2 regions of the Streptomyces sp. 1331.2 genome follow, and region 1 is predicted to be linked to the other one. Evidence: predicted binding sites of a transcription regulator. Region 1 holds the regulator's gene; the other holds the start of a gene.

Evidence for each region. The regulator HrcA, encoded in region 1, represses chaperone genes, less so after heat shock. The targets are predictions, from matches to a motif close to TTNGCACTCNGNNNNNCNGAGTGCNAA.
Region 2: the regulator HrcA is predicted to act here: its motif matches at 13,007-13,033, upstream of groES (co-chaperone GroES).

What each region holds. Positions count from the first base shown of each region.
Region 1 covers NZ_OBMJ01000001.1:5,171,678-5,186,913, forward strand. The annotation lists gene CRP52_RS22195 (NAD(P)/FAD-dependent oxidoreductase) at 1-734, opposite strand, end outside; gene sigJ (RNA polymerase sigma factor SigJ) at 857-1,768, opposite strand; gene CRP52_RS22205 (ABC transporter ATP-binding protein) at 1,890-3,788, opposite strand; gene CRP52_RS22210 (ABC transporter ATP-binding protein) at 3,914-5,647, opposite strand; gene CRP52_RS22215 (AMP-dependent synthetase/ligase) at 5,971-7,905, shown strand; gene hemW (radical SAM family heme chaperone HemW) at 7,964-9,193, shown strand; gene CRP52_RS22225 (DUF3097 domain-containing protein) at 9,246-10,109, opposite strand; gene pspAB (PspA-associated protein PspAB) at 10,134-10,718, opposite strand; gene htpX (zinc metalloprotease HtpX) at 10,742-11,662, opposite strand; gene hrcA (heat-inducible transcriptional repressor HrcA) at 11,958-12,992, shown strand; gene dnaJ (molecular chaperone DnaJ) at 13,068-14,210, shown strand; gene CRP52_RS22250 (16S rRNA (uracil(1498)-N(3))-methyltransferase) at 14,289-15,038, shown strand; gene CRP52_RS22255 (S41 family peptidase) at 15,150-15,236, shown strand, end outside.
Region 2 covers NZ_OBMJ01000001.1:4,445,773-4,461,008, forward strand. The annotation lists gene glmS (glutamine--fructose-6-phosphate transaminase (isomerizing)) at 1-1,433, shown strand, start outside; gene CRP52_RS19080 (Uma2 family endonuclease) at 1,467-2,024, opposite strand; gene CRP52_RS19085 (NAD(P)H-hydrate dehydratase) at 2,196-3,659, shown strand; gene alr (alanine racemase) at 3,920-5,194, shown strand; gene CRP52_RS19095 (alpha/beta fold hydrolase) at 5,191-6,453, shown strand; gene tsaE (tRNA (adenosine(37)-N6)-threonylcarbamoyltransferase complex ATPase subunit type 1 TsaE) at 6,595-7,092, shown strand; gene CRP52_RS19105 (hypothetical protein) at 7,215-7,409, shown strand; gene CRP52_RS19110 (hypothetical protein) at 7,461-8,027, opposite strand; gene tsaB (tRNA (adenosine(37)-N6)-threonylcarbamoyltransferase complex dimerization subunit type 1 TsaB) at 8,181-8,837, shown strand; gene rimI (ribosomal protein S18-alanine N-acetyltransferase) at 8,861-9,349, shown strand; gene tsaD (tRNA (adenosine(37)-N6)-threonylcarbamoyltransferase complex transferase subunit TsaD) at 9,342-10,433, shown strand; gene CRP52_RS19130 (hypothetical protein) at 10,430-10,690, shown strand; gene CRP52_RS19135 (polysaccharide deacetylase family protein) at 10,771-11,679, shown strand; gene CRP52_RS19140 (class I SAM-dependent methyltransferase) at 11,700-12,872, opposite strand; gene groES (co-chaperone GroES) at 13,176-13,481, shown strand; gene groL (chaperonin GroEL) at 13,598-15,232, shown strand.

The DNA of each region.
Region 1 (15,236 bases):
ACGGCCAGCCCGGCCTGGGCGGCGAGCGGGTGCGGCTCCAGCGAGGCGGCCCACACGGTGAGGCCGGCCTCGATCGGGCCGGCGGTGGTGCGCAGCCCGTCGGGGGTGACCTCGGTGACGGTGGCGTTCTCGTGGACGGCGACGCCGAGCCGGTCGAGGACGCGCCGGATGTGGGCGCGGCCCTTGGGCGAGTAGGTGCCGCCGACCCGGCCGGCCGCGACGATCCGCACCCGCCAGTCGGGGTGGGCCTCGGCGAGTTCGGTGGCCAGTTCGATGCCGGTGGCGCCGCCGCCGACGACGGACAGGGTGCCGGGGTGTTCGGCCTCGCGGATCAGGCGCCGCACCTCGGTGGCGCGTTCCACGGGGTGGGCGTGTTCGGCGGCGCCGGGGACGTCGTGCCAGGCGGTGCGGCTGCCGAGGGCGTAGACGAGGGTGTCGTAGCCGAGGCTGGTGCCGTCGTCCAGGGCGACCTTCCGCCCGGCGAGGTCGAGTTCGACGGCGCGGGCCCGGCGGTGTTCGATCGTACGGCCGCGGGCCAGGTCGGCGATGGCGGGCCAGTCGCGGCCGCGGCCGGCTGCCGCCTCGTGCTGGCGGATGCGGTGCAGGAGCCGTTCCTCGGGGGCGACCAGGGTGACGCGGTGGTGGCGTCCGGCGCCCTTGGCCGCGGTGAGTCCGGCGTAGCCGGCGCCCAGGACGACGATCCGCTTCCCGGTGCTGCTGGTGCTGCTGCTCATCTCGTCCGCCTCCTGTTCCGTGCGCCCTCGTGGGGCGCTGTTCGGGAAGGGGACGACGCAGCCGGTCGGGATGTGACCGTGACCCGCGTCACGGCATCGTGGGGTCGGGGCCAGGGTCAGGGTCAGGGGGCGGTGACCGGGCTGATCCGGCCGAGCTTCTCGGGGTTGACCACGACGTACGCGTCGGTGATCCGTCCGTCGACCACGGCGAAGGCGAGCACTCCGCCGACGGCGCCGGTGGTCCGCTCGTACCAGACCAGTCCCGGTTCGCCGTTGACCACGGCGGGGCCGATGGCCACGTCGGGGGTGAACCACTTGGCGACCAGGCCGGCCACCAGGCGGGCCACCTTGTCGGCGCCGTGGACCGGTCGGGCGGCGGCGCGGACGATGCCGCCGCCGTCGGCGTGCCAGACCACGTCGGGGTCGAGGACCTCCATCAGGCCGAGGATGTCGCCGCGGGCGGTGGCGGAGGCGAAGGCCTCGACGGCCCGGCGGTGTTCGGCCGGGTCGGCGCTGCCGGTGTGCCGGCTGCCGTCCTTGACGCGGCGGCGGGCCCGGGAGGCGAGCTGGCGGGTGGCGTCGGGGGTGCGGTCCAGGGAGGCGGCGATGTCCTCGAAGCCGACCGCGAAGACGTCGTGCAGCACGAAGGCGGCCCGTTCGGCGGGGGAGAGCTGTTCCAGGACGGCGAGCAGGGCGAGCGAGACGGACTCGCTGCGTTCGGCGAGTTCGGCGGGGGTGTCGGGGCCGTCGGCGTAGGAGACGGCGGGCTCGGGCAGCCACTCGCCGTAGTAGGCCTCCCGGCGGGCGCGGGCGGAGCCGAGCTGGTCGTAGCAGAGCCGGGTGACGACGGTGGTCAGGTAGGCGCGCGGGTCGGCGACGGCGGTGCGGTCGGTGGCCTGCCAGCGCAGCCAGGCGTCCTGCAGGACGTCCTCGGCGTCGGTGAAGGAGCCGAGCAGCCGGTAGGCGACGGAGCCCAGGTAGCGGCGGTTGGCCTCGAAGGCGTCCGGGGCGGTCGGGGGCTGCTCGTCGATCACGCACCCAAGGTAGCGCCCGTCGGCACGCATGGCGACAAGCCGGGGCGCGGCGACGAGAGGCCGCGGGAACGCGAAGGCCGGGGCGGAAGGTCCCGCCCCGGCCCGTGTACCTGGCGCCGCGTCAGTCCACCTCGGCCACGGCCTCCGCGAACTGCGCCTGGTAGAGCCGGGCGTAGGCGCCGCCGGCGGTGATCAGCTCGTCGTGCGAGCCCTGTTCCACGATCGACCCGTTCTCCATCACCAGGATCACGTCGGCGTCCCGGATGGTGGAGAGCCGGTGGGCGATCACGAAGCTGGTGCGGCCGGTGCGCAGCCGGGCCATGGCCCGCTGGATCAGTACCTCGGTGCGGGTGTCGACGGAGCTGGTGGCCTCGTCCAGGACCAGGATGGACGGCTGGGCGAGGAAGGCCCGGGCGATGGTGATCAGCTGCTTCTCGCCGGCGCTGACGCCGGCGCCGTCGTCGTCGATGACGGTGTCGTAGCCGTCCGGCAGGGTGCGGACGAAGCGGTCGACGTGGGCGGCCTTGGCGGCCTCGACGACCTGTTCGCGGGTGGCGCCCTGGGAGCCGTAGGCGATGTTGTCGGCGATGCTGCCGCCGAACAGCCAGGTGTCCTGGAGGACCATGCCGATGCCGGAGCGCAGGTCCTCGCGGGACATGGCGGCGATGTCGACGCCGTCGAGGGTGATCCGTCCGGAGCTGACCTCGTAGAACCGCATCAGCAGGTTGACGAGGGTGGTCTTGCCGGCGCCGGTGGGGCCGACGATGGCGACGGTCTGGCCGGGTTCGACCTTGAGCGAGAGGTCGTCGATGAGCGGCTTGTCGGGGTCGTAGCGGAAGGAGACGTCCTGGAAGGCGACCCGGCCGTGGACGGTGTCGGGCTTCTCGGGCATGGCCGGTTCGGGGCTCTGCTCGGGGGCGTCGAGGAGTTCGAAGACGCGCTCGGCGGAGGCGACCCCGGACTGCACCAGGTTGGCCATGCTGGCGACCTGGGTGAGCGGCTGGCTGAACTGCCGCGAGTACTGGATGAACGCCTGGACGTCGCCGATGGACAGGGCGCCGCTGGCCACCCGCAGGCCGCCGACGACCGCGACCAGCACGTACTGCAGGTTGCCGATCAGCATCATCGCGGGCTGGATGATGCCGGAGATGAACTGGGCCCGGTAACTGGCCTGGAACAGCGCCTCGTTGTGCTCGCGGAAGGTCTCGGCGGATTCGCGCCGGCGGCCGAACACCGTGACCAGGGTGTGGCCGGTGTACATCTCCTCGACGTGGGCGTTGAGTTGGCCGGTGGACTTCCACTGCTGGACGAACTGTGGCTGCGCCCGCTTGCCGACCTTGGTGGCGACGACCACCGAGACCGGGACCGAGACCAGGGCGATCACCGCGAGCAGCGGCGAGATCCAGAACATCATCGCGAGCACACCGACCACGGTGAGCAGCGAGTTGACGACCTGTCCCATGGTCTGCTGCATGGACTGGCCGATGTTGTCGATGTCGTTGGTGACCCGGCTGAGCACTTCGCCGCGCGGCTGCTTGTCGAAGTAGCTGAGCGGCAGGCGGGCGAGTTTGGCCTCGACGTCCTGGCGCAGCCGGTAACCGGCGCGCTGGATGGCCGTGGTGGCGAGCCGGCCCTGGAAGATGCCGAAGACGGCGGAGGCGACGTAGATGCCGAGGACCCAGAGCAGGACGGACCCGATGGCGCCGAAGTCCATGCCCTGGCCGGGGGTGAAGTCGACGGCGGAGAGCAGGTCGGCGACGCCGCCCTCGCCGTGGGCGCGCAGCCCGTCGATGACCTGGGCCTTGGTGGTGCCGGGCTGGAAGCGGGCGCCGATGACGCCGGCGAAGATCAGGTCGGTGGCGTCGCCGAGGACCTTGGGGCCGATGACGGCGCAGCCGATGCCGAGCACGCCGAGGACCAGGACGCCGGCGAGCAGGGTGCGTTCGGGGCGCAGCAGGCCGAGGACGCGTTTGCCGGAGCCCTTGAAGTCCATGGACTTCTCGGTGCCCTGGCCGCCCATGAAGCGGCCGGGGCCGGCGGGGCCGCGGCGGGCGGCGGCGGCCTGGGAGTCGCTGGGCAGGTCGGCGTCGGCCTTCTTCAGGTCGGCCTGCGCTCTGTCCGCCGCTGCGGGCTTTCCTGGCGTGGTCACGCCGCCTCCTGCTCGGTGAGCTGGGAGAGCACGATCTCCCGGTACGTCGGGTTGTCGGTCATCAGTTCGTGGTGGGTGCCGGTGCCGACGATGGCGCCCTCGTCGAGGACGATGATCCGGTCGGCGTCGCGGATGGTGGAGACGCGCTGGGCGACGATCAGGACGGTGGCGTCGGCGGTCTCGCGGGCGAGGGCCTTGCGCAGTTTGGCGTCGGTGGCGTAGTCGAGGGCGGAGAAGGAGTCGTCGAAGAGGTAGACGGAGGGCTTGCGGACGAGGGCCCGGGCGATGGCGAGGCGCTGGCGCTGGCCGCCGGAGACGTTGCTGCCGCCCTGGGCGATGGGGGCGTCCAGGCCTTCGGCGAGCTTCTCGACGAACTCCTTGGCCTGGGCGATCTCCAGGGCGTGCCAGAGTTCCTCGTCGGTGGCGTCGGGCCGGCCGTAGCGGAGGTTGCTGGCGACGGTGCCGGAGAAGAGGTAGGGCTTCTGCGGGACGATGCCGACGTGGTCGGCGATGGTGTCGGCGCCGAGTTCGCGCACGTCGACGCCGTCCAGCAGGACCTGGCCGGAGGTGGCGTCGAAGAGGCGGGGGACGAGGCCGAGCAGGGTGGACTTGCCGCTGCCGGTGGAGCCGATGATGGCGGTGGTCTCGCCGGGGCGGGCGGTGAGGTCGATGCCGCGCAGGACGGAGGCTTCGGCGCCGGGGTAGCGGAAGTCGACGTCGCGCAGTTCGAGGTTGCCGCGGCGGGTCACGGCGGTGACGGGAGCGGTGGGCGGGACGACGCTGGACTCGGTGCCGAGGACGTCCTGGACGCGTTCGGCGCAGACCTCGGCGCGGGGCACCATCATGAACATGAAGGTGGCCATCATGACGCTCATCAGGATCTGCATCAGGTAGGAGAGGAAGGCGGTGAGCGCGCCGATCTCCATGTCGTGGTCGGCGATGCGGTGGGCGCCGAACCAGAGCACGGCGACGCTGGAGACGTTCACGACGAGCATGACGGCCGGGAACATGACGGACATCAGCCGGCCGACGCGGCGGGCGACGTCGGTGAGGTCCTCGTTGGCGTCGGCGAAGCGGGCCTGTTCCTGGCCGTCCTTGACGAAGGCGCGGATGACCCGGATGCCGGTGATCTGTTCGCGCAGGACCCGGTTCACCGTGTCGATCTTCTCCTGCATGCTGCGGAACTTGGGGCGCAGCGCGCGGACCAGCAGGACGACGACGACGGCGAGGGCCGGGATGACGGCGAGCAGCAGGCCGGAGAGCGGGACGTCCTGGTTGAGGGCCATGATGATGCCGCCGACGCACATGATGGGTGCGGCGACCATGAGCGTGAAGCTCATCAGGGCGAGCATCTGGACCTGTTGGACGTCGTTGGTGGTGCGGGTGATCAGGGAGGGCGCGCCGAACTGGCCGACCTCGCGGGCGGAGAAGCTCTGCACCTGGTCGAAGACGGCGGCGCGGACGTCCCGGCCGAAGGCCATGGCGACGCGGGCGCCGATGTAGACGGCGCCGATCGAGCAGAGCGCCTGGACGATGGTCACGCCGATCATCACCCCGCCGACGCGCAGGATGTAGCCGGTGTCGCCCTTGATCACGCCGTCGTCGATGATGTCGGCGTTGAGCGTGGGCAGGTACAGCGCGGCGAGGGTGGACACCAGCTGGAGGACCACCAGCAGGGTGATCGGTCGGGAGTAGGGGCGCAGGTACGCCCGGAGCAGTCTGATCAGCACTAGCACACTCTTGTCGTCGCCGGTCGGGTTCGCACCCCGATTCTCGTTGTTCTGTAGCGTCGTACGAGCCATTCGGCGTGTGGGAACCTGAGGTTTGCCGGGCTTTTGCCGAACGGCCCGGCAGCTTCGCCGGCACCGGTCACCGGAGGCACGGGGGTGTGCCAGGAGGCGTCGCCCTCTTACGGAATGACCGGTTTCCCCCTAGGCTGCTGGTTGCCCCCTTGTTACCGACCGGTACCGTCCGCGTGAACCGGGGCCCGGCGACCGCCCCCACGGACGCCGCGAACAATCCCTCAGACGGCCACCCGCCCCCGGAGGTCTCGTTGAGTTCCGCGCAGTCCCTGATCGACTCCGGCAGGCCCGACCTCGTCGCCGGGCGCCCCGCCTCCGTCGCCCACCTGTTCCTGGAGCGGGTCGCCGCGACCCCGAACGCCGAGGCCTACCGCCACCCCGCACCGGTCGACGACCAGGCCGCGGACGGCGCACCCGGCGCCGAGCAGTGGCGCTCGCTGACCTGGGCGCAGACCGCGACGCGGGTCAAGGCGGTGGCCGCCGGCCTGATGGCGCTCGGCATCCGCCCGGAGGACCGGGTCGCCCTGGCCTCCTCCACCCGGATCGAGTGGATCCTCGCCGACCTCGGCGCCATGTGCGCGGGCGCGGCGATCACGACCGTCTACCCGAGCACCAACGCGGACGAGACCGCGTTCATCCTCTCCGACTCGGGCTCCCGTGCGCTGTTCGCGGAGAACGCCGCCCAGCTGGCCAAGGCCGTCGAGCAGATCGGTCAGCTGCCCGAGCTGCGCACGGTCGTGCTGTTCGACGCGCCCGAGGGTGCCCCGGAGGGCGAGCCGGAGACGGGCGGCCTGGACGTGCTCACCCTCGCCGAGCTGGAGCGGCGCGGCGCCGAGTACCTGGAGCAGCACCCGGACGCGGTGGAGAAGGCCGTCGACGGGCTCGGCAAGGAGCAGCTGGCCACCCTGATCTACACCTCCGGCACCACCGGCCGTCCCAAGGGCGTGCGCCTGGTGCACGACTGCTGGGCGTACGAGGGCCGGGCGCAGGAATCCAGTGGGCTGCTGCGCTCCGACGACGTGCAGTTCATGTGGCTGCCGCTGTCGCACGTGTTCGGCAAGACGCTGATCTCCGGGCAGATCGCCACCGGCCACGTGATGGCGGTGGACGGCCGGGTGGACCGGATCATCCACAACCTGCCGGTGATCCGGCCGACCATCATGGCTTCGGCGCCGCGCATCTTCGAGAAGGTCTACAACGGCATCGCGGGCAAGGCCCGGGCCGAGGGCGGCGCCAAGTACAAGATCTTCCTGTGGGCGGCCAAGGTGGCCCGGGAGCACGCCCGGGCCGTCCAGGAGAGCCGGATCGCCACCGGCACCGGCACCGCCCCGCTGGGCCTGCGGGTGCAGCACGCGCTGGCCGACAGACTGGTGTACGCGAAGATCCGGGCGGCCTTCGGCGGCCGGCTGCGCGGGGCCGTCTCCGGCAGCGCGGCGCTGGCCCCGGAGATCGGCTACTTCTTCCTCGGCGCCGGGGTGCCGATCCTGGAGGGCTACGGCCTGAGCGAGACCAGCGCCGGCTCCTGCGTCAACCGCGAGGAGGACGTGCGGATCGGCACGGTGGGCCGCCCGCTGCCCGGCACCGAGGTGCGGATCGCCGAGGACGGCGAGATCCTGCTGCGCGGCCCGGGCATCATGCGCGGCTACCACAACCTGCCGGAGAAGACCGCCGAGGTGCTGGAGCCGGACGGCTGGTTCCACACCGAGGACATCGGCGAGCTCAGCCCGGACGGCTTCCTGCGGATCACCGACCGCAAGAAGGACCTGTTCAAGACCTCCGGCGGCAAGTACGTGGCGCCCAGTGAGGTCGAGGGCCGGTTCAAGGCGGTCTGCCCGTTCGTCAGCAACATCCTGGTGATCGGCAACGGCCGCAACTACTGCACCGCGCTGATCGGCCTGGACGAGGCGGTCCTCATGCCGTGGGCCGCCGCGCACGGCCTGGCCGGCAAGTCGTACGCCGAGCTGGCCGCGGAGCCGGCCGTCCACGAGCTGATCGAGGGCTTCGTGAAGCGGCTCAACGCGGGGCTGCAGCGCTGGCAGACGATCAAGAAGTTCCACCTGCTGCCGCGCGACCTCGACGTCGAGCACGGCGAGCTCACCCCGAGCCTGAAGATCAAGCGCCCGGTGGTCGAGCGGACCTACGCCGACGCCGTCAGCGCGATGTACGCGGGCGCCAACGAGGCCTGAGCCCTCCCGTCCCGTACGGCCCGCGGGGAACGCCCGGGCCGTACGGGACAATGGGGTCATGCCCTCCGCACTCCCCGACGGCGAACCCGTGCCGTCCGACGGTTCCCTGCCCGCGCACGCCCTCGACGGGCTCGGCCGGCGGCCGTTCGGCTTCTACCTGCACGTGCCGTACTGCGCCAGCCGCTGCGGCTACTGCGACTTCAACACCTACACCGCGACCGAGCTGCGCTCCTCCGGGGCCGTCGCCTCCCAGGAGACGTACGCGGACAACGTGGTCGCCGAGATCCGGCTCGCCCGGAAGGTGCTCGGGGACGTCGACCTGCCGGTGCGGACCGTGTTCCTGGGCGGCGGCACCCCCACCCTGCTGCCCGCCCGGGACCTGGTGAAGATGCTCGCCGCGATCCGCGAGGAGTTCGGGCTCGCCGACGGCGCCGAGGTCACCACCGAGGCCAACCCGGAGTCCGTCGGCCCGGCCTACCTGGCCGAGCTGCGCGAGGGCGGCTACAACCGGATCTCCTTCGGCATGCAGAGCGCCCGGCCGCACGTGCTGCAGCTGCTCGACCGCCACCACACCCCGGGCCGCCCCGAGGCCTGCGTCGCCGAGGCCCGCGCGGCCGGCTTCGAACACGTCAACCTCGACCTGATCTACGGCACCCCCGGCGAGTCCGACGACGACTGGCGGGCCTCCCTGGACGCCGCGATCGGCGCCGGGCCCGACCACGTCTCCGCGTACTCCCTGATCGTGGAGGAGGGCACCCGGCTCGCCGCCCGGGTCAAGCGCGGCGAACTGCCGATGATCGACGACGACGTGCACGCCGACCGCTACCTCATCGCCGAGCAGGCGCTCGCCGCCGCCGGTTACCACTGGTACGAGGTCTCCAACTGGGCCACCACCCCCGAGGGCCGCTGCCGCCACAACGAGCTCTACTGGACCGGCGCCGACTGGTGGGGCGCCGGCCCGGGCGCCCACAGCCACGTCGGCGGCGTCCGCTGGTGGAACGCCAAGCACCCCGCCGCCTACGCCCAGGCCCTCACCGAGGGCCGCACCCCGGCCCTGGGCCGCGAGGTCCTGGCGGAGGAGGACCGCCGCGTCGAGCGCATCCTGCTGGAACTGCGCCTGGTCGAGGGCGTCTCCCTGGACCTCCTCACCGCCACGGGCCGCCGGGCCGCCGCCCGCGCCCTGGCCGACGGCCTCCTCGCCGCAGAGCCGTACGAGCAGGGCCGCGCCGCCCTGACCCTCCAGGGCCGGCTGCTCGCGGACGCCGTCGTGCGTGACCTGGTGGACTGACGTTCGTCAACGACCCGCTGGGTGCCCTTCTCGACACCTCGGAATTCCAGACCTACGCCTGACCCGGCAGCGTCACGAAGTCGATCAGTTCCTCGACCCGGCCCAGCAGTTCGGGCTCCAGGTCCTTGTAGCTGTCCACCTTCGAGAGGATGTGCTTCCAGGCCGCCGGGGTGTCCACCGGCCAGCCGAGGCGGCGGCAGGTGCCTTCCTTCCAGTCCTCGCCGCGGGGGACGGCGGGCCAAGCGGGGATGCCCACGGAGGAGGGCTTCACGGCCTGCCAGATGTCGATGTAGGGGTGGCCGACGACCAGGACCGACGCGCCGGTGACCTGGGCGGCGATGCGGTGCTCCTTGGTGCCCGGGAGCAGGTGGTCGACCAGGACGCCGAGGCGGCGGCCGGGGCCGGGGGCGAAGTCGGCGACGATCGCCGGGAGGTCGTCGATGCCGCGCAGGTACTCGACGACGACGCCCTCGATGCGCAGGTCGTCGCCCCAGACCCGCTCGACCAGTTCGGCGTCGTGCCGGCCCTCGACGTAGATGCGGGACTCGCGGGCGACCCGGGCGCGGGTGCCGGGGACGGCGATCGAGCCGGAGGCGGTGCGCCCGGGCGTACGGGCGGGAGCGGGGCCGGCCGGGCGGACCAGGGTCACCACGCGGCCCTCCAGCAGGAAACCGCGCGGGACCAGGGGGAAGACCCGGTGCTTGCCGAAGCGGTCCTCCAGGGTGACGGTGAACCCCTCGGCGGTCTTCTCGCAGCGCACCACCGCCCCGCAGAAGCCGGTCGCGGCCTCCTCGACCACCAGGTCCCGTTCGGCGGGCACCTCCGGGGCGGGGGTCTGTCCCCCAGCCCGGCGGCCGGGAGGTGCCCCCGTCTTCCACGGCGGGGTGAGGTCGGGTCCGTACCGGTGGCTGCGCATGAGGGCGACTATACGGACGGACCGTCACAGGCCCGGCGCGCCCCAGACCGGGAACCAGCGGCTCAGGTCCTTCTCCAGCCGCAGGTCGTTCCCCAGCATCGCGTTGACCTGAAGCTCCAGCGGGCTGTTGCGCTTCTCCCCGCCGCCGGGCATCGGGGCGAAGGGGTAGAAGGTGCCGCGCTTGTAGAGGTAGACCAGGGCCAGCGACTGCCCCTCGGCGTTGCGGAAGGCCACCAGGGAGCAGAGCAGCTGCGGTCCGAAGCCGTTCGCCTCCAGCTCGCTGTTGACCGCGTGCAGGTCGTTGACCAGCTCCGGAAGCTCCTCGGGGGTGTGCCGGGCGAGCAGCCAGGAGTAGCCGTAGCCGTCCTTGGAGGCCTCCACCGGGACGCCGCCGCGCTCGGTGTCGGCGTCCAGCAGCGCCCGTACCTGCTGTTCGACCTGGACGAAGGCCGCGCCCTCGACGGCCGCGAAGCAGACCGAGCCGAGCCCGGTGGGCAGGAATCCGGCGCCGGCCTCCAGGGTGAGCGCGGCGGACGGCACGCCGAACAGCTGGTCCAGGTCGGGCTTGACGGGCTTGGTGCGGCCGAACAGGGCGTCCAGGATTCCCACGGCGGTCCTTTCCTCGACAGGGGTCAGCGGCCGAGCTGTTCGGAGATCTTCGCCAGCTGCTCCAGGCGCTTCTCCAGCGTCGGGTGGGTGGAGAACAGCTGGGAGGCGGTCTCCCGGGCGTTCAGCGCGGGGGCGAAGTAGAAGGCGTTGTACGGCTGGGCCTGGCGCAGGTCCTTGCTGGGGATGGCCGCGATCTGCCCGGTCACCTTGGTGAGGGCCGAGGCGAGCGCGCTGGGCCGTCCGGTGAGCTGGGCGGCGGCGCGGTCGGCGGCCAGTTCGCGGTAGCGGGAGAGGAGCCGGGTGAGCAGGAAGCTGATCGCGTAGACGACCATCGAGACCAGCGGGATGATCAGGGCCACGATGGCCGCGTTCTGGTCGTTGTTGTTGCGGCCGCCACCCATGAACCCGCCGTACACGGCGATCCGGGTCATCGCACCGGCGAGGACGCCGAGGAAGCCGGCGATCGTCATCACCGCGACGTCCCGGTGGGCGACGTGGGACAGCTCGTGGGCGAGGACGCCCTCCAGTTCCTCCGGCTCCAGCCGGCGCAGCAGGCCGGTGGTGACGCAGACCACCGCGTTCTGCGGGTTGCGGCCGGTGGCGAAGGCGTTCGGCATGTCGTTGTCGGCGACCGCCACGCGGGGTTTGGGCATGTCGGCCAGCGCACAGAGCCGGTCGATCGTGCCGTGCAGCTGGGGAAACTCCTCCGGGGACACCTGGTGGGCGCCCATCGCCCGTTCGGTGATCCTGTCGCTGAACCAGAACTGGGCCACGAACAGCCCGCCGGAGATCAGGACGATCAGCGGCCACGCGCCGCGCAGCAGCGCGATCAGCAGGCCGGTGAAACCGACGTACAGCAGCCCGATCACGAACATCGTCACGACCATGCGGCTGGTCAGGCCGCGGTCGGGCGCGAAGCGGGTGGGTTGGCCCGAGCTCGACATCGCTTGCTCCTCCATTCGCCGTCGCTTCCGATGCTGCCACCCGGACGGCCCCGGGGCACCACCCCCGCGCCGGGAACCGTGAACGGTCGCCGCCGTGCGGGCCGTACCCGGAACTGCGGGCAGGATCACCCCGGGCGGGCCGTTCCTGCCGTAGGACCCGGGCCTTACACTGGCAGGTACGGTTCTGGCACTCGTGTGTTCAGAGTGCCAAGACCGGGGCCTCCCGGGGGCGGCCCGTGGCAGTACTGCAGGGACACACAGACGGACAACGTGCGAAGACGGAGGTGCGTGCCCCATGGCCGGAGAGGTCCGCCAGCTGGACGACCGCAAGCTCGCGGTGCTTCGCGCGATCGTGCAGGACTACGTGGGCACCGAGGAGCCGGTCGGCTCCAAGGCCCTGGTGGAGCGGCACAACCTCGGGGTCTCGCCGGCGACCGTCCGCAACGACATGGCGGCGCTGGAGGAGGAGGGCTACATCCACCAGCCGCACACCAGCGCCGGGCGGATCCCGACCGACAAGGGGTACCGCCTCTTCGTCGACAAGCTCGCCGAGGTCAAGCCGATGAGCGCCCCCGAGCGCCGGGCGATCCGGCACTTCCTGGACGGCGCGGTCGACCTGGACGACGTGGTCGCGCGCACCGTGCGGCTGCTCGCCCAGCTGACCCGCCAGGTCGCGGTGGTGCAGTACCCGTCGCTGTCGCGCTCCACCGTCCGGCACATCGAGCTGGTGGCGCTGGCCCCGGCGAAGGTGATGCTGGTGCTGATCACCAACACCGGCCGGGTCGAGCAGCGGATGGTCGACTGCCCGGGCCCGGTCGGCGAGACGGTCCTGGCGGACCTGCGGGCCAGGATCAACACCAGAGCCGCCGGACGGCGCCTCCCGGAGGTCCCCGGGCTGCTGGAGGAACTTCCGGCGATGTTCGAGCAGGCCGACCGGCCGACCGTCAGCACGGTCCTGGCGACGCTGTTCGAAACGCTCGCGGAACAGAACGAGGAGCGGATCATGCTGGCCGGGACGGCCAACCTGACCCGCTTCGGCCACGACTTCCCGCTCACCATCCAGCCGGTGCTGGAGGCTCTGGAGGAGCAGGTCGTCCTGCTCCGCCTCCTGGGTGAGACCACGGACGCCGCGATGACGGTCAGGATCGGCCGGGAGATCGCCTACGAGGGGTTGAATTCCACCTCGGTGGTGTCGGTCGGTTACGGTTCGGGCGACGAGAGCGTGGCCAAACTGGGTGTGATCGGTCCGACCCGGATGGACTACCCGGGCACAATGGGGGCGGTGCGGGCGGTGGCACGGTACGTGGGCCAGATCCTGGCCGAGTCGTAGCAAGGGCCGCCGTTAAAAATTAACGGCCGGCGACCAGTCGCAGCACTACTACAGGCGGAACAAGCGGAGCATTTGGTGGCCACGGACTACTACGCGGTACTCGGCGTCCGACGGGATGCGGGGCAGGACGAGATCAAGAAGGCGTTCCGGCGCCTGGCACGCGAACTGCACCCGGACGTCAACCCGGACCCGAAGACGCAGGAGCGGTTCAAGGAGATCAACGCCGCCTACGAGGTGCTCTCCGACCCGCAGAAGCGCCAGGTCTACGACCTCGGCGGGGACCCGCTGTCGCCGAGCGGCGGCGGTGGCGCGGGCGGGTTCGGCGCCGGCGCGGCGGGCTTCGGCTTCTCCGACATCATGGACGCCTTCTTCGGCGCCGCGGCCGGCCAGCGCGGCCCGCGCTCGCGCACCCGCCGCGGGCAGGACGCCATGATCCGGCTGGAGATCACCCTGGAGGAGGCCGCCTTCGGCACCACCAAGGAACTCCAGGTCGACACCGCCGTCACCTGCACCACCTGCAGCGGCGAGGGCGCGGCCCCCGGCACCTCCGCGCAGACCTGCGACATGTGCCGCGGCAAGGGCGAGGTCTCCCAGGTCACCCGGTCCTTCCTGGGCCAGGTCATGACCTCCCGCCCCTGCCCGCAGTGCCAGGGCTTCGGCACCGTCGTGCCGACCCCGTGCCCGGAGTGCGCCGGCGACGGCCGGGTCCGCGCCCGCCGCACCCTGACCGTCAAGATCCCGGCCGGTGTCGACAACGGCACCCGGATCCAGCTGGCCGGCGAGGGCGAGGTCGGCCCCGGCGGCGGCCCGGCCGGCGACCTGTACGTCGAGATCGCCGAGACCACCCACAGCATCTTCCAGCGGCGCGGGGACGACCTGCACTGCACCGTCACCATCCCGATGACGGCGGCCTCGCTCGGCACCCAGGTGCCGCTGCAGACCCTGGACGGCCTGGAGGAGGTCGACATCCGGCCCGGCACCCAGTCCGGCCAGTCGATCCCGCTGCACGGCCGGGGCATCACCCACCTGCGCGGGGGCGGCCGGGGCGACCTGATAGTGCACGTCGAGGTGAAGACGCCCACCAAGCTCGACCCCGAGCAGGAGGAGCTGCTGCGCCGCCTGGCGGTGCTGCGCGGCGAGGAGCGGCCGTCCGGCCAGTTCGCGCCGGGCCAGCAGGGCCTGTTCTCCCGGCTGAAGGACGCCTTCAACGGCCGGTAGCCGTCCCGGGAGGGGTGCCGAGGCTTCCTCGGCACCCCTTTCGCGTTCCCGTTCCGCCCCCTTTCCGGAGGTTCCCGCATGACCGCGCCCGTCTTCGTCGTCGAGACCGAGCGGATCGCCGCCGCCGCGCCCGGGGCCGTGGTGCGCCTGGACGGCCCGGAGGGGCGGCACGCGGCCGCGGTGAAGCGGCTGGAGCCCGGCGAGGCGGTGACCCTGGCCGACGGGCTGGGGCTCGGCGTGGACGGGACGGTCGCCGAGGTGTTCGGCAAGGACGCGATCGAGGTGAGCGTCACCGCCGTGCGCCGGGAGCCGGAGCCGGCGCCGCGGATCGTCGTCGTCCAGGCGCTGCCCAAGGGCGACCGCGGCGAGCTGGCCGTGGAGACCATGACCGAGGTCGGCGTGGACGTGGTGATCCCGTGGGCGGCCTCGCGGTGCATCACCCAGTGGAAGGGCGAGCGCGGCGCCAAGGCGCTCGCCAAGTGGCGGGCCACCGCCCGGGAGGCGGGCAAGCAGTCCCGCCGGCTGCGCTTCCCCGAGGTCCGCGACCCGATGACCACCCGGCAGCTGGCGCCCGTGCTGGCGGGGGCCGCGTTCGCCGCCGTGCTGCACGAGGAGGGCGCCGAGCCGCTGGCGTCGGCCGCGCTGCCGCCGGCCGGCGACCTCGTGCTGGTGGTCGGCCCCGAGGGCGGGGTCTCCCCGGAGGAGCTGGCCGCCTTCGCCGAGGCGGGCGCGAAGCCGTACCGGCTGGGCCCCTCGGTGCTGCGCACCTCCACCGCCGGGGTGGCCGCCGGCGCGCTGCTGCTGGGGCGCACCGGCCGCTGGTCGTAGGTTCCCGGCCCGTACTACGGGCCCGCGGCACCGTCCAGCGGGCACGCCCGGGGGTGGCGACTCTGCCGAAAAGCCGGGCGGCTCGTGCGCGCACGTGCCTACGCTGGCCGCGTGACGGACACCCTCAGCACCTCTGCGGGCGCCTACCTGCGCCATCCCCATCTGCACGGCGACCTGGTCACCTTCGTCGCCGAGAAC
Region 2 (15,236 bases), 730 kb from region 1:
CCTACCAGGGCGACCTCGCCGAGGCGATGCGGGTGGTCTGCCGTCAGCTGGAGGGTGCCTTCACCCTGGTGGCCGTGCACGCCGACGCGCCGGACGTCGTCGTCGGTGCCCGCCGCAACTCTCCGCTGGTCGTCGGCCGCGGCGAGGGCGAGAACTTCCTCGCCTCGGACGTCGCCGCCTTCATCGCGCACACCCGCGAGGCGATCGAGCTGGGCCAGGACCAGGTCGTGGAGCTGCGCCGCGAGGGCGTGACCGTCACCAACTTCGACGGCACCGCGGCCGACGTGCGCGAGTACCACGTCGACTGGGACGCCTCCGCCGCCGAGAAGGGCGGCTACGACTACTTCATGCTCAAGGAGATCGCCGAGCAGCCGAAGGCCGTCGCCGACACCCTGCTCGGCCGGATCGGCACCGACGGCCGGCTCACCCTGGACGAGCTGCGGATCTCCGACGCCGACCTGCGCTCCGTCGACAAGGTCGTCATCGTCGCCTGCGGCACCGCCTTCCACGCCGGCATGATCGCCAAGTACGCGATCGAGCACTGGACCCGCATCCCCTGCGAGGTCGAGGTCGCCTCCGAGTTCCGCTACCGCGACCCGATCATGGGCCCGGGCACCCTGGTCATCGCCATCTCGCAGTCCGGCGAGACCATGGACACCCTGATGGCCCTGCGGCACGCCCGCGAGCAGGGCGCCAAGGTGCTGGCGATCTGCAACACCAACGGCTCCACCATCCCGCGCGAGTCGGACGCCGTGCTGTACACGCACGCCGGTCCCGAGGTCGCGGTCGCGTCCACCAAGGCGTTCCTGACCCAGCTGGTCGCCTGCTACCTGGTCGCCCTCTACCTGGGCCAGGTGCGCGGCACCAAGTGGGGCGACGAGATCTTCACGATCATCAAGGAGCTCGGCGACGCGCCGAAGCAGGTCGAGCAGGTCCTGGAGACCATGGAGCCGGTGCGCGAGCTGGCCCGCTCGCTGGCCGACGCCCGCTCGGTGCTCTTCCTCGGCCGCCACGTCGGCTTCCCGGTGGCCCTGGAGGGTGCGCTCAAGCTCAAGGAGCTGGCGTACATGCACGCCGAGGGCTTCGCGGCGGGCGAGCTCAAGCACGGCCCGATCGCGCTGATCGAGGAGGGGCTGCCGGTCGTGGTGGTCGTGCCCTCGCCGCGCGGGCGGTCGATCCTGCACGACAAGATCGTCTCCAACATCCAGGAGATCCGGGCCCGCGGTGCCCGCACGATCGTGATCGCCGAGGAGGGCGACGAGGCCGTCGTCCCGTACGCGGACCACCTGATCCGCATCCCGGTCACCCCGACCCTGCTCCAGCCGCTGGTCTCCACCGTCCCGCTGCAGGTCTTCGCCTGCGAGCTGGCCACGGCCAAGGGCCACGAGGTCGACCAGCCGCGCAACCTGGCGAAGTCGGTCACCGTCGAGTAGCGGCTCCTACGGCGCCCCTGCGGTGGCTGTGCCCTACCGCAGGGGCGCCGTGTCGAGCGTGAAGGAGAAGGGGGCAGGCAGGTCGATCGTCTTGCCGAACTCGACCTTGGTCTGGGTGATGTAGTCCTCGCCGTCGGGTTCGGTGAACAGGGTGACCATGCCGTCGCTGCGGTCGATCAGCAGGTAGCAGGGGATTCCTGCGGCGGCGTAGCCCTTGCGCTTGGGCTCGCGGTCCTTGTGCGGGTTGATCGACGTGACCTCGAAGACGAGTAGGACGCCTCCCGCGGGGGCCCAGGAATCCAGATGGTCGAAGTGGTCGGCCGGGACGACCGTGCCATCAGGGATGAACCGTCCCTTGGGAGTGATCAGGCCCTTGACACCGGCGATGTCCAGATCGATCGCGGCGTTTCGGAAGAACTGCTTGGCGAGCTTCGAGACCGCACCCTCGTGGTGTCCGTCCGGTGGCGGTGTCACGACGATCTCCCCTTCGATGAACTCGGCCTTGCTTCCCAGCGGGGTGTCCAGCTCCAGGAACGTCTGGAGGAGACCGTCCTCGCCCAGCGGGTGCTCGACTGCCGGCATGGCGACCATGGCCCTTCTCCCTCCTGTGGGTCCGTGCCGAGCCACACGGTAGGCGTACGGACCGACACCGGCGGGGGATCGACGTGGGTGTCACTCGAAAGTGTGCCGCAGGGGCGGCTGCCGCGGGGCGGTGACGCGGGCTAGCGTCGTCCGTACGTCGACGGTCGGAGGAGTCCCGCCATGCGTCATGCACACCCTGTGGAAACCGTCCGGGCTGCCGAGGCCGTGCTGATGGCGCGGCTGCCGGAGGGCACGTTGATGCAGCGGGCGGCCGCCGGGCTGGCCGCCACGTGTGCCCGGTTGCTGGGGCGGGTGTACGGCAGCCGGGTGGTGGTGCTGGCGGGCAGTGGGGACAACGGGGGTGACGCGCTGTACGCCGGGGCCGCGCTGGCCCGGCGCGGGGCGCGGGTGACGGCGGTGCTGCTGGTGCCGGAGAAGGCGCACCCGGGTGGGCTGGCCGCGCTGCGGGCCGTCGGCGGGCGGGTGACGGCGGAGCAGGAAGTCGGCCTGGCCGACTTCTCGCGCGCGGACCTGGTGCTGGACGGGATCGTCGGCATCGGCGGGCGGGGCGGGCTGCGGCCCGAGGCCGTGCCGTACGCGCGGGCCGAGCGGCGCGGGGTGGTGGTGGCGGTGGACCTGCCCAGCGGGGTGGACGCCGACACCGGCGAGGTGCCGGGGGAGGCGCTGCGCGCGGACGTCACGGTCTGCTTCGGCACGTACAAGCCCGGGCTGCTGGTCGACCCGGGCGCCTCGTACGCGGGCGCGGTGCAGCTGGTCGGGATCGGGCTGGAGCTGCCTGAGGCGGAGGTGACGGCACTGCAGCACGCGGACGCGGCGGCGCTGCTGCCGCTGCCCGGCGCGGAGAGCGACAAGTACCGGCGCGGCGTGGTCGGGGTGGCGGCCGGCTCGGCGACCTACCCGGGGGCGGCGCTGCTGGCCGTCGCCGGGGCGCTGCGGGGCGGCGCGGGCGCCGTCCGGTACGTGGGCACGGCGGCCGACGAGGTGGTGCGGCGCTTCCCGGAGACGCTGGTCACCGAGGGCGGGCCGGCCGGGGCCGGGCGGGTGCAGGCCTGGGTGGTCGGGCCGGGCGGCGGTGAGGGGGCGCGGCAGGCGCTGACCGAGGCGCTAGCGGGCGACGTCCCGGTGCTGGTGGACGCGGACGGGCTGACCGAGCTGGGCCGGCTCGGCCCGGACGCGCTGGCCGGCCGCACCGCGCCCACCCTGCTCACCCCTCACACCGGCGAGGCCGCCCGGCTGCTCGCCGGCGCCGAGGGCACCGCGCCCCCGGCCGCCGACGACCTGGCCGCCACCCGGCTCGCCACCGCCCGCCTACTGGCGGCCGCCTACCGGGCGACCGTGCTGCTGAAGGGCTCCACCACGGTGATCGCCGACCCCGGCGGCGCCGTCCGGGTCAACCCCACCGGCACCTCCTGGCTGGCCACCGCCGGCAGCGGCGACGTGCTCGCCGGCCTGGCCGGTTCCCTGCTGGCGGCGGGTCTACCGCCGCTGGACGCCGCGTCGGTGGCCGCGTACCTGCACGGGCTGGCGGGCCGCACGGCGGCGGGCGACCCGGGCGCGCCGACGACGGCGCTGGGGGTGGCGGCGGCGCTGCCGGCGGTCTGGCGGGCGGTGCGGAGGGGCTAGGGCCTGTCCGGCGGATCTTGCCGGGCGCACGACGCCGGATCATCCCGCCTGGACGCACGCCCGAATCGTCCAAGTACACCCAGTACGAGGGCGATTCGGGCGCACGCCCAGACGGGCGCCCGACGCCGCGCGCTGATCCGACAAGATCCGCCGGACAGGCCCTAAGGCGTGTCTGACACGCCCCGGCACGCGGAACCGGGGAGTCCGATCGGGCGTCCCTGTAGCGGGGGGTGAACGGTCGTCGCAGGTCGGCGTGGGCGATGGGGCCCGGGCATCGGCCGCCGCGCCGATGGGCCGTTCGGCGAGGACTCCGGGACGTCTGGGAGACTGACCCTGATGACAACTGCGAACACGACCGGCACAGCCCCCTGACCGACGGCGTACGGGCCGAGGCGACCATCGATCTCGGCGCCCTGCGCGGCAACCTCGCCGCGCTGCGCGAGCGCGTCGGCAGCACGGCGGTGATGCTCGCGGTCAAGGCGGACGCCTATGGCCACGGGGCGGTCGAGTGCGCCCGGGAGGCGGTCGCCAACGGGGTCGGCTGGTTCGGCTGCGCGACGCCCGACGAGGCGCTGGCGCTGCGGGCCGGGGGCATCCGCCCGGAGCAGGCCCGCATCCTGTGCTGGCTGTGGACACCCGGCGGGCCGTGGCGCGAGGCGCTGCGCGCGGACCTGGACATCTCGGTCAGCGGGCAGTGGGCGCTGGACGAGCTGCTGCCGGCCGTCCGTGAGACCGGCATCCCGGCACGCGTGCACCTCAAGGCGGACACCGGCCTCGGCCGCAACGGCTGCCAGCCGCACGACTGGCCGCAGCTGGTCGCCGCCGCCCGCCGCGCCGAGGCCGAGGGCCTGCTCACGGTGGTCGGCGTCTGGTCGCACTTCGCGGCCGCCGACGAGCCCGGCCACCCGTCGATCCAGGCCCAGCTGGACTCCTTCCACGCCGCCCTGGCCACGGCCGAGGCCGCCGGGCTGCGCCCCGAACTGCGGCACCTGGCGAACTCGCCGGCCACCCTGCTGCTGCCCCAGTCACACTTCGACCTGGTCCGCACCGGCCTCGCCGCGTACGGGCTGTCGCCCGTGCCCGAGGTGGGCTCGCCGGCCGACTTCGGGCTGCGCCCGGTGATGTCGCTGACCGCGCGGCTGGCGCTGGTCAAGGAGGTCCCCGGCGGGCACGGGGTCAGCTACGGCCACCACTACACGACGCCTGGCCCGACCACGCTGGGCCTGGTCCCGGTCGGCTACGGCGACGGCATCCCCCGGCACGGCAGCGGCACCGGCCCGGTGCAGATCGGCGGCAAGTGGCGCACGGTGGCCGGCCGGGTGGCGATGGACCAGTTCGTGGTGGACCTGGGCGGCGACAGCCCCGGGATCGGCGACGAGGCGCTGCTGTTCGGCAACGGCGAGCGCGGCGAGCCGACCGCCGAGGACTGGGCCCGCGCCTGCGGCACCATCTCGTACGAGATCGTCACCCGGATCGGTGCCCGGGTGCCCCGCCGTTACCTGGGCGGCAGCCACTCCGAGGGTGCGTCGGCATGACGGAGGCACCGGTCGGGGACGGCGCGGTCGCGGCGGTGGCCAAGGCGGCCGGCGCCGCCTCCGGGGTGAGCCGGGCGGGTGTGATCGGAATCTCGGTCGGCGTGCTGGCGGCCGGGGCGGCCGCCGGGGTGGCGATCGAACGGCTGACGGTCGGCCGGGCGATGCGCCGCCGGGCCCGGGCCGAGCTGGACGCCGGCGCCCCGTACGGCTCGCTGCGCGGGCTCCCGAGGACGGTGGCCGCACCGGACGGCACGGAGCTGTACGTCGAACTGGACGGCACCGGCTGGGACGCGCCGGACGGCAGTAGTACCCGCCCCGGAGGCGAGTGGGCGGGTAGCAGCCCCGAGCCGTTGACCGTCGTTTTCTGCCACGGCTACTGCCTCAGCCAGGACAGCTGGCACTTCCAGCGGGCCGCGCTGCGCGAGGGCATGCGGCTGGTCTTCTGGGACCAGCGCAGCCACGGCCGTTCCGAGCGCTCCCGTTCGTACCTGGCGGGCGAGCCGGCCGGCATCGACCAGCTGGGCGGCGACCTCAAGGCGGTGATCGACGCCGTGGCGCCGACCGGGCCGCTGGTGCTGGTGGGCCATTCGATGGGCGGCATGACGGTGATGGCGCTGGCCGACCAGCACCCGGAGCTGTTCCGGGAGAGGGTCGCCGGGGTCGCCCTGGTCGGCACGCTCGCGGGCGGCTGGAACGACGTGAACCTCGGCCTGCCGAAGGCCGGCGCGAAGCTGTTCAAGAAGGTCGCGCCCGGGGTGGTGAAGCTGCTGGGCCGCCAGGTGGACCTGGTGGAGGCGACCAGGCGGCTGGGCTCGGACGTGACCTCGGTCTTCTACCGCAGGTTCTCCTTCGGGAGCCGGGAGGTCGACCCCGGTGTGGTGCGCTTCGCCGAGCAGCTGCTGGACGGCACCCCGATCGACGTGGTGGCCGAGTTCTACCCGGTGTTCGGCGTGCACGAGAAGTACGAGGCGCTGGCCGCCCTGCGCGGTCTGCCGGCCCTGGTGCTGGCCGGGACGAAGGACCTGCTGACGCCTTCGGCGCACAGCGAGGCGATGGCCGAGCGGCTGCCGGGGGCGGAGCTGGTCCTGGCCGAGGGCGCCGGGCACCTGGTGATGCTGGAGCGGCCGGAGCTGGTCGACCGTGAGCTGGCGCGGCTGCTGTGCCGGGCCGCCGAGGTCGCCGGGGCTGCGCCGCTGCCCGCGGCCGTCCTCGACCTGGCCCGGGAGCAGGCCGCCGACGCGGCCCCCGAGCCCGTCTGACGCCCCCCTGACGCGCGCCCGGTTCTCGCAGGTTCTCGCGAGGAGTTGCCGCCCGGCGCATCCGGGGGCGGCGATGTGGCACGGTAGCGGTGGCGGCCGGTGGTCGGCGCGCCGGTACGGACCGAAGGGCAAGACACGCGCATGGGCTCGCACGCCACTCTCACCGTCCCCACCCCGGAGCGGATGGGCCGGCTCGGCCGGGAGCTGGCCGCTCTGCTGCGGCCGGGGGACCTGGTGCTGCTCTCCGGCGAGCTGGGGGCGGGGAAGACCACGCTGACCCGGGGCCTGGGGGAGGGGCTGCAGGTCCGCGGGGCGGTGACCTCGCCGACCTTCGTGATCGCCCGGGTGCATCCCTCGCTGGTCGGCGGCCCGTCGCTGGTGCACGTGGACGCGTACCGGCTGGGCGGGGACCTGGACGAGATGGAGGACCTCGACCTGGACGTCTCGCTGCCGGAGTCGGTGATCGTCGTCGAGTGGGGCGAGGGCAAGGTCGAGCGGCTGTCCGAGGACCGGCTGGAGGTCCGGATCGAGCGCGCCCTGGGCGACACCGCCGCCGGGGACGACCACGACCCGCGCCGGGTGCTGCTGACCGGCATCGGCCCGCGCTGGGCGGGCGTGGAGCTGGCGGAGCTGGCGTAGGGCCTGTCCGGCCCACGGGGCGTCTCGACTTCCCGACAGGCTGTCGGCAAGATGTTGCGGGCGGGCTGCCGCGCGTGGTGGGATGGGTGCTGCGGTTAGGTCTGCCTAACTAGGGAGGCGCCATGTCGAGCACCACCCCCGCCCCGGAGCGCGCCGTTCGCGACGCCGGGGCCGGAGAGTCCGCCCCCCGCGCTGCGGGGGAGCCGATGCGGGCGCTGCTGGCCGCCTGCGCGGCCGCCGAGGCGGTGTCCACCCCGCCCGAGCCGAAGCCCGGGCAGGCCGAGGAGCCCGGGACGGAGACGCCCCGGGCCGCCTGAGCCGCCCCGAAAGCCGAAGCCCCGAGCCAGCCCCGGGCCTCAGGACGTGGCTCAGGCGACCACGACCACCTTGGTGTCCTTCGGCGCGAAGTCCCAGAGCAGCTGGCCCTCGGCGCGGCCGCTGCGGATGCCGCCGGTCTTGGCCTTCGGGTCGGCGGTCGGCATCGCGCCGTCCACGGCCGCGCCGAAGCCGAACACCACGCCGTTCTGCTGGGCGAAGCGCACCACGTGCTCGATCTGCCGGCCGTCCGCACCGGTGCCGGTCGGGGTGCGGCTGTACACGGCGTAGCTGCCCGGGGTGGGCTCGACCGAGCCCGGGACGACCTGGAACGCGGCCGCGACCTGCGGGCTCTTCTTCGGGTCGACCAGCCAGACGTAGTGGCTGCCGATCGAGTAGACGACCCGGGTGCCGGTGCCCGAGGTGGCCGGCAGCGGCGGCGCGACCGGGGTCGGCGTGGCGCTCGGCGCCGAGGCGGTGGCCGTGCCGGTCGCCGTGGTGGTGACGGTGGGCTTGGCACCGCCCGCCCGGTCCTGGGCGCCGTTGGCCTGGAAGGCCAGCAGGCTCACCACCGCCAGGGCCCCCAGGGTCAGCCCCGTGACCACAACTCCAGGACCCATCTTCGCCACGTGCTGCTCCCGCCGCCGTCCCTTTTCGTACCGGCCTATCGTGCCAGGTCCGTCCGTCCGGCTCGCAGTGCCTCGGATGTGTGTTCCCGGGTGGTACGCCCTGCCGATCGGCCGGTCGGCCCAACGTCGGTCTAACCTTGACCCGTGCTGCTGCTCGCGTTCGACACCGCTACCCCCGCCGTTACCGCCGCCGTCCACGACGGCACCGCCGTCCTGGCCGAGACCCACCAGGTCGACGCCCGGCGCCACGGCGAACTGCTGCTGCCCGCGATCGACGGGGTCCTGCGGACGGCCGGGGTGGACAAGCACCGGCTGACCGGGATCGCGGTCGGCGTCGGCCCGGGCCCGTACACCGGCCTGCGGGTCGGCCTGGTGACCGCCGCCGCGCTCGGGCACGCCCTCGGGCTGCCGGTGTACGGCGTCTGCACCCTGGACGCGATCGCCTTCCAGGCCCGCGCCGAGGGCCTGGCCGGGCAGCCGTTCACCGTCGCCACCGACGCGCGCCGCAAGGAGGTCTACTGGGCCTCGTACGACGCCGAGGGCCGCCGCACCGAGGGCCCGGGCGTGGACCGTCCGGCCGAGCTGACCCCGCAGAGGCGTTCCGTCGGCGCCGGCGCGCTGCTCTACCCCGACGCCTTCCCGGGCGCGCACGGCCCCGAGCACGTGTCGGCCGGCGCCCTGGCCGGCTTCGCCGCCGCCGAGCTGGCCGCCGGGCGCGAGCTGCTGCCGAACGTCCCGCTGTACCTGCGACGCCCCGACGCCCAGGTCCCGGCCGGCTACAAGGCGGTGCTCCCGGCGTGAACCACGGCACCACCCTGCGCCCGATGCGCTGGTGGGACATCGCGCCGGTGATGGAACTGGAGCTGCGGCTCTTCCCCGAGGACGCCTGGTCCACCGGGATGTTCTGGTCCGAGTTGGCCGAGGCCCACCCCGGCGGCACCCGCCACTACACCGTCGCCACCGCCGCGGACGGCGCGATCGTCGGCTACGCCGGACTGATGGCGGTCGCCGGCGAGGGCGACGTCCAGACCATCGCCGTCGACGACCGCCACCAGGGCGGCGGCCTCGGCACGGCGCTGCTCACCGACCTGATCCGGGAGTCCGCCCGGCGCGGCTGCGCCGAACTGCTGCTGGAGGTGCGGGTGGACAACCTGCGCGCCCAGCGGCTGTACGAGCGCCACGGCTTCGAACCGGTGGGCATCCGGCGCGGCTACTACCAGCCCGCCAACGTCGACGCGCTGGTGATGCGCCTCGACCACCCCGGCACTGACCGCACTGACCCGAAGGACATTGAGGACACCCACCATGGCTGACGAACCGCTCGTCCTCGGCATCGAGACCTCCTGCGACGAGACCGGCGTCGGCATCGTGCGCGGCACCACGCTGCTGGCCGACGCGGTCGCGTCCAGCGTCAACGACCACGCCCGCTTCGGCGGCGTCGTCCCGGAGATCGCCAGCCGCGCGCACCTGGAGGCGATGGTCCCCACCATCGAGCGCGCCCTGGAGACCGCCGGGATCAAGGCGAGCGACCTGGACGGCATCGCCGTCACCGCCGGCCCCGGCCTGGCCGGCGCGCTGCTGGTCGGCGTCAGCGCCGCGAAGGCGTACGCCTGGGCGCTGGACAAGCCGCTGTACGGGGTCAACCACCTCGCCTCGCACATCTGCGTCGACCAGCTGGAGCACGGCCGGCTGCCCTCGCCGACGATGGCCCTGCTGGTCTCCGGCGGGCACTCCTCGCTGCTGCTCAGCGAGGACATCACCACCGACGTCCGCCCGCTCGGCGCGACCATCGACGACGCGGCCGGCGAGGCCTTCGACAAGGTCGCCCGGGTGCTCGGCCTGGGCTTCCCCGGCGGCCCGGTGGTCGACCGCAAGGCCCGCGAGGGCGACCCGAAGGCGATCGCCTTCCCGCGCGGCCTGACCGGCAAGAACGACCCGGAGTACGACTTCTCCTTCTCCGGCCTGAAGACCGCCGTCGCCCGCTGGGTGGAGGCCAAGCGCCGGGCCGGCGAGGAGGTGCCGATCGCCGACGTGGCGGCGTCCTTCCAGGAGGCGGTCACCGACGTGCTCACCCGCAAGGCCGTCAAGGCGTGCAAGGACAACGGCGTCGACCACCTGATGATCGGCGGCGGCGTCGCGGCCAACTCGCGGCTGCGCGAGATGGCCCAGCAGCGCTGCGACCGGGCCGGCATCCGGCTGCGGGTGCCCCGGCCGGGCCTGTGCACCGACAACGGTGCGATGGTCGCGGCCCTGGGCGCCGAGATGGTCTGGCGCGACCGCGCGCCCTCCGCCTTCGACCTGTCCGCCGACTCCTCGCTGCCGGTGACGGACGTCCACGTGCCCCACACCCACCTCCACGGCCAGGCGTACGACGCCCTCGGCGGTGGCGCCGGATGACCGTCGCCGCGATGTGGGAGGCCCGGGCGGCGGACGGCCGGGCGGCCGAACTCGCCTACTGGGCAAGGGAGTCGGCGCTGCCGGCGGTGCGCGGCGCGGCCGGGCTGGAACGCCTCGAACTGTTCTCCGCCCCGGGCGAGAGGGTGCTGCTGATCACCTGGTGGAGCGGCGAGCCGGTGCCGCTCCCCGACCCGCCGGCCGAACTGCTCGGCCGCCCGGTGCACCGCTGGTCCTTCACCAGCGAGCACGTCGAGTAGACGGTGATCGGGAACCGCCGCCCCGGCCGCTAACGTGCATGGCGGAGAGAAGGCTGGACGGGAACCGGGAGCGCGGTGCGGTGAGCAGGAACGGGCGGAGCAGGACCAGGACGTACGCGGTCGGGGCGCTGGCGCTGCTGGCCTTCGCCACCGCGTGCGGCGACAACGGGGGCGGCAGCGCCGCCCCGGCCGCCACGACGACGGCGCCGAGCGCGCCCCAGCCGGCCGGGGCCGCCCCGACCGCCGCGGCCGCCACCCCCGGTGCCCCCGCCCCGGCGGGCGCCGGCGCGGCGGCCTGGGCGAAGTGGAGCCTCACCCCGCTCGCCCCCGCCCCGGCGCCGCCCGCGGACAAGCCGATCAAGCTCGAACGGACCGGCCCGGTACCGGTGTTCAGCGAGGTGAAGACGTCCGACAAGGTGGTCTTCATCACCATCGACGACGGCGCCGAGAAGGACCCGAAGTTCGTCGAGATGCTGACCGACCTCAAGGTGCCGATCTCGATGTTCCTGACGAAGGACATCGTCAAGAACGACTACGGCTACTTCAAGCCACTCCAGGCGCTGGGCAACCACATCCAGAACCACACCGTGGACCACCCGGTGATGAGCAAGCTGCCGGCGGACAAGCAGAAGTCCGAGGTCTGCGACGACCAGGCCGCGCTCACCCAGCAGTACGGCACCGCCCCGCTGCTGTTCCGCCCGCCGTTCGGCGACGGCGCCAACACCCCGACGCTCAACACCTCGGTGCAGCAGTGCGGTCCGCGCGCGATCGTGCTGTGGCGCGAGTCGATGCAGATCCACGACATGCAGTACCAGGCCGCGGACAAGAAGCTGAAGCCCGGCGACATCATCCTGGCGCACTTCCGCGGCCCCAAGGAGCTCAAGGGCGCCACGATGACCCAGATGTTCGGCGACCTGCTGGCCCGGATCCAGGAGCAGGGCTTCTCGGTGGCCCGGCTGGAGGACTACATCCAGGCGCCGGCCTCGTAACTTCCTGCCTCGTGACTTCCTCAGGACGGGACCGGCTGCCCCAGCATCATCAGCGGGCCGCGGTCGGTGCGGCTGAGGATCACCGTGACGGTGTTCGGCCCGGAGGGCTTCAGCTGACGGCGCAGCTCCTCCGGGGTGATCGCCATCCCGCGCTTCTTGATCACCACCGTGCCGACCGCGCGCTCGCGCAGCAGGGCCTTCAGCTTCTTGATGTTGAACGGCAGTACGTCGGTCAGCTCGAAGGCGTGCGCGTACGGGGTGGCGACCAGCTCGTCCGCGGTCAGGTAGGCGATCTTCGGGTCGATCAGCCGGCCGCCGACCTGCTCGGCCACCTCGGCGACCAGGTGGGCCCGGATCACCGCGCCGTCCGGTTCGTACAGGTAGCGCCCGACCGGGCCGGCCGGCGGGTCGGGAAGGTCGCCGCCGGTCAGGCTGGCGCCCTGCGGCAGCAGGGTGGCGCGGTGCGGGCGGGCGGCCCCGGTGCCGAACCAGAGCACCGCCTCCTTGACGTCGCCGTGGTCGGAGACCCACTCGGCCTCGGCGTCCTCCGGGACGGCCTCGTGCGGGATGCCCGGTGCGACCTTCAGCGCCCCGATCGGGGTCCGGCGGCCCGCCTCGATCGCCCAGGAGAGCGGCGGCGCGTACGCCTCCGGGTCGAAGACCCGGCCGCGCGAGGTGCGCCGGGCCGGGTCGGTGAACACCGCGTCGTAGCCGGTGACGTCCACCTCGGCGACGTCCTCGCAGACCACCTCGACCAGGTGGGCCAGGCCCAGCGCGGCGGCGTTCGCGGCGGTGGCGGCGCACGCCGCCGGGTCCTTGTCGACGGCCAGCACCTGGATCCCGGCCCGGGCCAGCGCCAGCACGTCCCCGCCGATGCCGCAGCAGAGGTCCGCCAGCCGCCGTACGCCCAGCTCGGCGAAGCGCCGGGCCCGCCATTCGGCCACGCTGCGCCGGGTGGACTGCTCGACCCCGTTGGGCGTGAAGTACATCAGGTCGGCGTCCGTCCCGAACTTCGCCCGCGCCCGCTGCCGCAGTCGGGCCTGCCCGAAGGCCGCCGAGACCAGCTCCGCCGGGTGCTCCCGCCGCAGCCGGGTCGCCAGCGCCAGCTCCTCCTCGGGCGCGAACTCGCGCAGTTCGGCGAGCAGGGACTGGCCCTCGGGGGTGAGCAGGGGCTGGAGGTTCTCGGTGTCCACGAGGTCATTCTGACCGGTCGGAAGTCGAAGCGGTGTCGGCGGGCGGCCGGTCGGGTCGGCGCCGGAGGATGCCCGAGGAGGGCCGCACATGAGTACGGCTACTCGTCCGTAGCCCGGGTTCTCCGGGCGCGCCGTTGGCACTCTGGTTGACGGAGTGCTAACACCGGCCTATGGTCGTCCTTGGCACTCCCCACTGGGGGAGTGCTAACGCGAAGACGCGTGTCTGACCCCCGCGACGGCAGGCCCGCAGGTTCGCCACCTACCCGTTAGAAAGCCCCGTAATCTCCGAAGGGGAGCTCGGACGTGACCACCAGCAGCAAGGTTGCCATCAAGCCGCTCGAGGACCGCATCGTGGTCCAGCCGCTCGACGCCGAGACCACCACGGCCTCCGGCCTGGTTATCCCGGACACCGCCAAGGAGAAGCCCCAGGAGGGCGTCGTCCTGGCCGTCGGCCCGGGCCGCTTCGAGGACGGCCAGCGTCTGCCGCTCGACGTCGCCGTCGGTGACATCGTCCTGTACTCGAAGTACGGCGGCACCGAGGTGAAGTACCAGGGCGAGGAGTACCTGGTCCTCTCGGCCCGCGACGTTCTCGCGATCATCGAGAAGTAAGTCGTTCCGACCCGCCCCGGATCCGTGTCCCAAGTGACAGGGGCCCGGGGCGTGGTTGTTGGTTCACGTAGTTCGGCGGCCGGTGGGCCGACCGCATCCCCGAGGGAATAGGGAACATGGCGAAGATCCTGCAGTTCGACGAGGACGCCCGCCGCTCGCTGGAGCGCGGTGTCAACAAGCTGGCCGACACCGTCAAGGTGACCATCGGCCCCAAGGGCCGCAACGTCGTGATCGACAAGAAGTTCGGCGCCCCGACCATCACCAACGACGGTGTCACCATCGCCCGTGAGGTCGAGCTGGACGACCCGTACGAGAACCTTGGCGCGCAGCTCGTCAAGGAGGTCGCCACCAAGACCAACGACGTCGCGGGTGACGGCACCACCACCGCCACCGTGCTGGCCCAGGCCCTGGTCAACGAGGGTCTGCGCAACGTCGCCGCCGGCGCCGGCCCGGCCGCCCTGAAGAAGGGCATCGACAAGGCCGTCGCCGCCGTCTCCGAGCACCTGCTGTCCGTCGCCCGCGAGATCGAGGGCAAGGACGACGTCGCCGCCGTCGCGTCCCTCTCCGCGCAGGACACCCAGGTCGGCGAGCTGATCGCCGAGGCGATCGACAAGGTCGGCAAGGACGGTGTCATCACCGTCGAGGAGTCGAACACCTTCGGCGTGGAGCTGGACTTCACCGAGGGCATGCAGTTCGACAAGGGCTACCTGTCGCCGTACTTCGTCACCGACGCGGAGCGTCAGGAGGCGGTCCTGGAGGACCCGTACATCCTGATCAACCAGGGCAAGATCTCCTCCATCCAGGAGCTGCTGCCGCTGCTGGAGAAGATCCTGCAGGGCGGTGCGTCCAAGCCGCTGCTGATCATCGCCGAGGACGTCGACGGCGAGGCGCTGTCGACCCTGGTCGTGAACAAGATCCGCGGCACCTTCAACGCCGTCGCCGTCAAGGCCCCGGGCTTCGGCGACCGCCGCAAGGCGATCCTCGGCGACCTGGCCACCCTGACCGGCGGCACGGTCATCTCCGAGGAGGTCGGCCTCAAGCTCGACCAGGTCGGCCTGGACGTGCTGGGCACCGCCCGCCGCGTGACCATCACCAAGGACGAGACCACCGTCGTCGACGGCGCCGGTGACGCCGAGGCCGTGGCCGGCCGCGTCGCCCAGATCAAGGGCGAGATCGCCGCGACCGACTCCGACTGGGACCGCGAGAAGCTGCAGGAGCGCCTGGCCAAGCTGGCCGGCGGCGTCTGCGTCATCAAGGTCGGCGCCGCCACCGAGGTGGAGCTGAAGGAGCGCAAGCACCGCCTGGAGGACGCCATCTCGGCGACCCGCGCCGCGGTCGAGGAGGGCATCGTCGCCGGCGGTGGCGCCTCCCTGGTCCACGCCGCCAAGGTGCTGGACGGCGGCCTGGGCCTGTCGGGCGACGAGGCGACCGGTGTCGCGGTCGTCCGCAAGGCGCTGCACGAGCCGCTGCGCTGGATCGCCCAGAACGCCGGCCTGGAGGGCTACGTCATCACCTCCAAGGTCTCCGAGCTGGAGGCCGGCCAGGGCTACAACGCCGCCACCGGCGAGTACGGCGACCTGGTGAAGGCCGGCGTCATCGACCCGGTCAAGGTCACCCGCTCCGCCCTGGAGAACGCCGCCTCGATCGCCTCCCTGCTGCTCACCACCGAGACCCTCGTGGTGGAGAAGAAGGAGGACGAGGCCGACAACGGTCACGGCCACTCGCACGGCGGCCACGGCCACTCGCACTGAGGCC